DNA from 2 places in the Janibacter zhangyanbonis genome. Region 2 is predicted to be linked to the other one. Evidence: predicted binding sites of a transcription regulator. Region 2 holds the regulator's gene; the other holds the start of a gene.

Region 1 (3,398 bases), 230 kb from region 2:
CTGTCGGACCATGCCTTCGCCGACGACGAGATCGTCGAGTGGATGTTTGCCCACGACGACACGCTGCCCGGTGGGTCGACCCCGATCGCGGCGATCCGCGCCGGCTTCAAGACCGAGGTGCGCCGCCGGGCGATGGAGGAGGCCTAGGCCTCAGGTGGCGCGGGCCGTCGTCGCGTCGACGAGCTCGGCGAGCACCTCGCGGGCCTCGTCGGCGATGCCGGTGGCCTGCTCGAGCGCATCGCGTGCGACCTGTGCGCCCTCGGCGATGTCGCGCTCGACGGCGTCGAGCGCACCCGTGGCGACGATGAGCTCGCGGAAGGCCTCGACCTCGTCGGTGCCCAGGTCCGGCGCGCCGAGCCACTGGTCGACCCGGGTCGCGGTGACGTCGTCGCCACCGGCGAGGGTGTGCGCGATGAGGACGGTGCGCTTGCCCTCGCGCAGGTCGTCGCCGGCGGGCTTGCCGGTGACCTCCGGGTCGCCGAAGACGCCGAGCACGTCGTCGCGCAGCTGGAAGGCCTCGCCGAGCGCCAGGCCGTAGCGGGAGAGGGCGGCGAGGTCGTCGGCGCTCGCGCCGCCGGCGGTCGCACCGATGAGCAGGGGGTGCTCGATGGAGTACTTCGCGCTCTTGTAGCGGATGACCTTGCGGGCCCACTCGATGCGCTCGTCGTCGGCGAGGTCGTGCCACGGGCGCATCGAGGTGACGATGTCGAGGAACTGCCCTCCCATGAGCTGGCCGCGCATCCGCTCGAAGACCGGACGGGCGGCGGCGAGGGCCGCGGTCGGCAGCCCGCTGTCGGCGTAGAGATCGTCGCACCAGCCGAGGCAGAGGTTGCCGGCGAGGATCGCGCCGGCGGTGCCGAAGCGCTCGGGGTCGCCGTGCCAGGCCCGCTCGGCGTGGGAGCGGGCGAGGGCGCGGTGCAGCGCCGGCTGGCCGCGTCGGGTCTCGCTGTCGTCCATGACGTCGTCGTGGATGAGCGCGGCGGCTTGGAAGAGCTCCATCGACGCCGCGAGGGTGATCGCCCCGTCGTCGTCGGGCTGCCCGGCGGCCCGCCAGCCCCAGTAGGCGAAGCCGGCGCGCAGCCGCTTGCCGCCCTGCAGCAGGCTACGGACGGGGGTGGTCAGGTCGACGACGTCGGGCCCGATCTCGGCGAGCTCGCCGCCCCAGCGGTCGAGCTCGGTGTCGATGCGGGCCTGGACGCGCGAGCGCAGGTCGGCGCGGTCCAGCGGGTGCGGCACGGGGGCTCCAGTGACGAAGGGGGCGGGGCGGGTGTCGGTGGTCCGTGGTCGGATCACCGGGTCGCGACCAGCCTACGTCGGGCGGGGTGGCCGGGGTTGACGGGGTGTCGGCACCCCGGGCTACTGTTGTTCGAACAGGTGTTCGAGCAGAAGGAGTGGTCATGGTCAGGCTCGTCGAGGAGGCCATCGAGGTGCGGGTGGGCGACCCGCAGCCGGCGGGTGGCGGAGCCCCCGAGCAGTTCCTGTGGCGGGGGCGGCTCTACCGGGTGACGGAGGTCGTCGACCACTGGCAGGAGCGGCACGCGTGGTGGCGCTCGACCGGTGAGAGGGCGCTCGCGCAGGTCCCGCTCGCCCGTGAGGTGTGGCGGGTGAGCGCCCAGCGGGGCCGGGCGAGCAGCCCGGGCGTCTACGACCTCGGGGTCGACGGCGACGGCACGTCGGGCGGGGCCGGCTGGCTCCTCCTGCGGACCCAGGACTGAGGCGCGATGGCTGCCGTCCCCGCCCTGCACCCCGAGCGCCTCGACGCCGCGCTCGACCTGCTCGCCGCCGCCGGCGAGAGTCTCGCGACCGCGCACATGGCCCGCACCGTCGTCGGGCGCAGCGCCGGCACCAAGCTCGCCGTGCTGCGGGCGGCCGCCGCGGTCCTCACCGTCCGCGGTCGGCCCGACCCGGTGGAACCACCCGGGCACGGCGCCGGTGGGACCACCCGTGGCCCGGTCGACGTGTGGCGCCTGCTGCCGCGGGTCGCGCCCGAGCTGACCGAGTGGGCCGACTTCTTCGCGACCGTCCTGCCCGAGGGCGGCGCCCGCCCCGGCGTCGGGGCGGCCGGGCCGATGAGCGTGCGCGAGGTCGACGACCTGCTGCGCCAGGGCGAGGACTTCGTGCGGATCGCGGCGGGCACCCTCGGGCTGCCCCCGGTCCGGGTCACCGCCGACCTCGTCGCCATCCCCCCTTCGCACGACCTCGAAGCGCACGACCTCAAGGACATGCGGCGAAGGGGGGAGGCCGGGTGAGCTTCGCCCACCTGCACGTGGCGTCGGGCTTCTCCCTTCGTCATGGCACGACGACACCGGAGGACCTCGTGGCCCGGGCCGCGGAGCTCGGGCAGCCGGCGCTCGCCCTCACCGACCGCGACGGGCTCTACGGGGCGGTGCGCTTCGTCCGGGCGGCGACCGCCGCGGGCATCGCGCCGGTGCTCGGGGTCGACCTCGCCGTCGACGGCGGGGGCCGGGCCCCGGCAGGTGCCCGGCGCACCCCGGTGCGCGGCGGCGCGCAGGTCGACCCGCGCCACCCCCGGGTCACCGTGCTCGCTCGTGGTGCCGGCGCCGGGGTGCCTCACGGGGTCGGCTGGGCACGGCTGTGCCGGCTCGTCAGCGAGGTGCACCTCACGGGGGAGCGCGGCGAGGCCGTGGCGACCGCGGCGATGATCGCCCGGCACGCCGCCGCGCCCGGACCCGACGAGCCCGCGCCGCTCCTCGTCCTGCTCGGCCCGACCTCCGACGTCGGCGCCGCGCTGCTCGCCCGCCGGCCCGACCTCGCCCGCGAGCGGCTGCGCGCCTGGCAGCGGCTGCTGCCGCCGGGCTCCGTGGCGATCGAGGTCGTCGACCACGGTGGCCCGCCGGGCACACCGGCCTCGACCGGGCACGCGGCCCACCTGCTCGGGCTCGCCGATGCCTGCGGGGTCCCGGCCGTGCTCACCGCCGCCGTGCGGCACCTGCACCCGCAGGACGCGGCGACCGCCGACGTCCTCGACGCGACCCGCCGCCTCGTCGTCCTCGACACCCGCCACCTCGACCGGGTGACGACGGCCGGGCACCTCGCCGACGACGCGACGATGGCCGCGCGCGCCGAGCGGGTCGCGGCCGTCCTCGGCGGGGGTGCCGGTGGCTTCGCCTGCGCCAGCCCTCGGCAGCGGGCCGCGGCGCTGCTCGAGGAGACGGCTCGCACGGCGATGGCGTGCGCGCTCGACGACCGCCGCGACCTCGGCATCGGCCGGGTGCACCTGCCCGAGGCGCGCGTCCTCGGGCTGCGCCCCGACGAGGATCCGCAGGCGGTGCTCGCGCAGCGCTGCCGGGCGGCCATCGGCGAGCGCTACCCCGACGCGTCGCCGGCGGTGCTGCGGCAGGTCGAGGAGCGTCTGGCCGACGAGCTCGACGTCGTCG
Region 2 (3,398 bases):
GGAGAGCGCTGCTGCGCCGGCTGCTCGAGGACTACCCGGGCGTGGTGATCGTGGCCTCGGACCGGCCGCAGGAGATCCTCGCGCAGTGGCGCGACTGGACGGTGCCTATGCCGGCAGCGACGTCTCTGCCGCCGCGGTCAGCGCCTCGAGCGTCGTCGCCACTGCCGGCACCTTGAGCAGGTCCTCCGTCGTCACGACGTGGATCCGGCGCCGGGTCTGCGGGTCGAGGGGGCGGATGACGACGTCGTCGTTGGACGTCGCCGCCCGGATGAGGTCGGGGATCAGGGCGACGCCCAGACCGGCGGCGACGAAGCCCTGAACGGCGACGTAGTCCTCGGTCTCGAAGGCGACCTTGGGCGCGAAGCCGGCGTCGTGGGCGATCTTGAGCAGGTGTCCGCGGCAGCGGGCGCAGCCGGCGATCCACTCGTCGTCGGTGAGGTCGGTCATCGAGACGACCTCGTGGTCGGCGAGCGGGTGGTGACGCGGCAAGGCCACGCGCACCTCCTCGTCGAGCAGCGGGTGCACGACGAAGCCCTCGAGGTCCTCGCCCCGGGCCAGCTCGCTGCCGTCGTAGGAGAAGGCGACGGCGAGGTCGACCTCGCCGGCCCGCAGGGCCGCGAGCGACTCCGGCGGCTCGGCCTCGGTGAACTGCACGGACAGGTCGGGGTGCTCGGCGCGGACCGCCGCCAGGGCGCGGGGGACGAGCGTCACCGACGACGACGGGAAGGCCATGAGCCGCACCCGACCCGAGCGCAGCCCGGCGATCGCGGCGACCTCCTCCTCGGCGGCGTCGAGAGCGGCGAGCACGGGGGTGGCGTGGCGGGCGAGGACGGCGCCGGCCTCGGTGAGCCGCACGGAGCGACCGACCTTTTCGACGAGGACGGTGCCGGTGCGCTGCTCGAGGCGCTTGACCATCTGGGAGACCGCGGGCTGCGAGTAGCCGAGCGCGAGGGCAGCGGCGGTGAAGCTGCCCTCATCGGCGATGGCCCGCATCACGCGCAGCCCAGCGGCGTCGATCATGGGGCCCATCGTAGGTCGTCGCGCCGACCTAGGATCGAGGCATGCCAGACGACGTCGATCGGGTCGAGCAGATCGCGAGGGTGCTGCGCCACGGGCCGGCCCTCGTGCTCACCGGGGCCGGCATGTCGACCGAGAGCGGGATCCCCGACTACCGGGGCCCGGACGGGACGCGGCGAGTGACCCCGATGCACCTGTCGGAGTTCGTCGGGAGCAGCTCGGCGCGACAGCGCTACTGGGCGCGCAGCTTCGTCGGGTGGCGGCGGTTCCACGCGGCGCGGCCCAATGCCGCGCACCACCTCGTGACCCGGCTGCAGGAGCTCGGGGCCGTGGGTCCGGTCATCACGCAGAACGTCGACGGCCTGCACCAGGCCGCCGGGACCCACGATGTCGTCGAGCTGCACGGCAACCTCGTCGAGGTCGTCTGCCTCGCGTGCGGGGCGCGCATCGACCGGCCCACGCTCGATGCGCGGATGGCGGCGCAGAACCCGGGCTTCGACGTCGACAGCGACGAGATCCGGCCGGACGGCGACGTGCGGCTCGAGACCGTCGACGTCGAGCGCTTCGTCGCACCGGAGTGCGAGCGGTGCGGGACCGACATGCTCAAGCCGGACGTCGTCTTCTTCGGCGGAGCGGTCGCCAAGCCGCTCGTGCAGCACTGCTTCGACCTCGTCGACGCGGCGCCGAGCCTGCTCGTGCTCGGCAGCTCGCTGCAGGTGATGTCGGGGCTGCGCTTCGTGCGGCACGCCGCGAAGCGCGGGATCCCGGTCTCGCTCATCACCCGCGGTCCCACCCGCGGCGACGACCTCGTCGACCACCGCGTCGACGGGGAGCTGGGGGACTCCCTTCGCTCCCTCGTCGACCTCGTGGAGGTGGGCGTCAGAGACGCCGCAGCACCGCGGTGACCTTGCCGAGGATCGTCGCGTGGTCGCCGTCGATGGGGTCGAAGGCGGGGTTGTGGGGGAGCAGCCACACGTGGCCGTCCGTGCGCTTGAAGGTCTTGACCGTCGCCTCGTTGTCGAGCATCGCCGCGACGATGTCGCCGTTGTCCGCGCTCGGCTGCTGCCGCACGACGACCCAGTCGCCGTCGCAGATCGCGGCGTCGATCATCGAGTCACCGACGACCTTGAGCAGGAAGAGCGAGCCCTCGCCGACGATCTGCTTCGGCAGCGGGAAGACGTCGTCGACGACCTCCTCGGCGGTGATCGGGACGCCGGCGGCGATCTGACCCAGGACGGGCACGTAACTCGCCTCGGGGCGCTCGTCGCCGGAGCCGGTCGGGTCGACGGCCTCGTCGTCGGCACTGGCGCCACCGCGCATGCCGGCCATGTCAGCGACCGACCCGGGGTCGGTCGGGGAGGGCTGGTCGTCGGGGGAGATGACCTCGATCGCGCGGGGGCGGTTGGGGTCGCGACGCAGGTAGCCCTTGCGCTCCAGGGAGGAGAGCTGGTGGGCGACCGAACTGGGGGAGGTGAGGCCCACGAGCTCGCCGATCTCGCGCAGGCTCGGCGGGTAGCCGCGGGTGGCGACGGCATTGCGGATCACCTCGAGCACCTTGCGCTGGCGCACGGTCAGCCCGTCGCCGGTGTCCCGCTGCGGGAGCTGGTGGATGTTGTCCTCGTCGCCCATCTCGACCCCTTCGTGCGTCCGCCGCGACACCGTTGTCGGTGGTCGCTGGTCAACTTCTCGCTGTGACCGACAGTAGGCCGATCGAACAGGCATTTCAAACATCTGTTCGAGCGTGTTGTTGATTTCCTTCGAACACCCGTGCTAGACATCGTACAGACGTTCTATCGAACACCGGTTCGACAGAGCCGCCACGAGGAGGACCGCATGACCGCTCTCACCGCCGCCCCCGCCCGCATCGACGTGCGCCCGGCGCGCCCCGCGCGCTCGCGTCACCTCGTCTCCGTGCCCACCGGTGATGCCGTCCCGGAGCGGGCGACGACCTCCCTTCGTCTGACCCGTCGCGGGCGCCTGGCGATCACCGTGACCACCGTGCTCGTCGCGAGCGTCGCCGGCGCCACGGTCGCCTTCGGCGGTCCGGCGACCACCCCGCAGCAGGTGGCCGTCGAGCCGGGGCAGACCCTCGGGCAGATCGCCGAGGCCGAGCTCCCCCAGCTGCCCACCCGCGAGGCGGTCGCCCGCCTCCAGGTGACCAACGACCTGTCGACGAGCCACGTCCACGCGGGCCAGGTGCTCACCATCCCCGCGCCGTGAGGCGCCCCTGACACCCGGGCCCTTCGACCCGGCCCGGGCCAGCCATCGGCCGTCTCCGCAGCATGCGGGGGCGGCCGATGTGCCGTTCGTCGACAGTTCACGTGGGGGACTTGCGTGGAGGCTCACAGAGGGTTCTAATGGTCACTACATCTAGTGGTTAC

Evidence for each region. Region 2 encodes LexA, which represses DNA repair genes until DNA is damaged. Its sites were predicted from a motif close to TCGAACANNTGTTCGA; they were not measured.
Region 1: the regulator LexA is predicted to act here: its motif matches at 1,367-1,382, upstream of ACQBJO_RS07285 (DUF6504 family protein).

What each region holds. Positions count from the first base shown of each region.
Region 1 is NZ_CP191481.1:1,490,953-1,494,350, forward strand. Features, by position in the region: gene ACQBJO_RS07275 (Rv2175c family DNA-binding protein) at 1-147, shown strand, start outside; gene ACQBJO_RS07280 (polyprenyl synthetase family protein) at 151-1,236, opposite strand; gene ACQBJO_RS07285 (DUF6504 family protein) at 1,398-1,715, shown strand; gene ACQBJO_RS07290 (SAV_6107 family HEPN domain-containing protein) at 1,722-2,249, shown strand; gene ACQBJO_RS07295 (DNA polymerase III subunit alpha) at 2,246-3,398, shown strand, end outside.
Region 2 is NZ_CP191481.1:1,259,190-1,262,587, forward strand. Features, by position in the region: gene ACQBJO_RS06205 (ABC transporter transmembrane domain-containing protein) at 1-176, shown strand, start outside; gene ACQBJO_RS06210 (LysR family transcriptional regulator) at 106-1,020, opposite strand; gene ACQBJO_RS06215 (NAD-dependent protein deacetylase) at 1,062-1,922, shown strand; gene lexA (transcriptional repressor LexA) at 1,897-2,646, opposite strand; gene ACQBJO_RS06225 (LysM peptidoglycan-binding domain-containing protein) at 2,851-3,237, shown strand.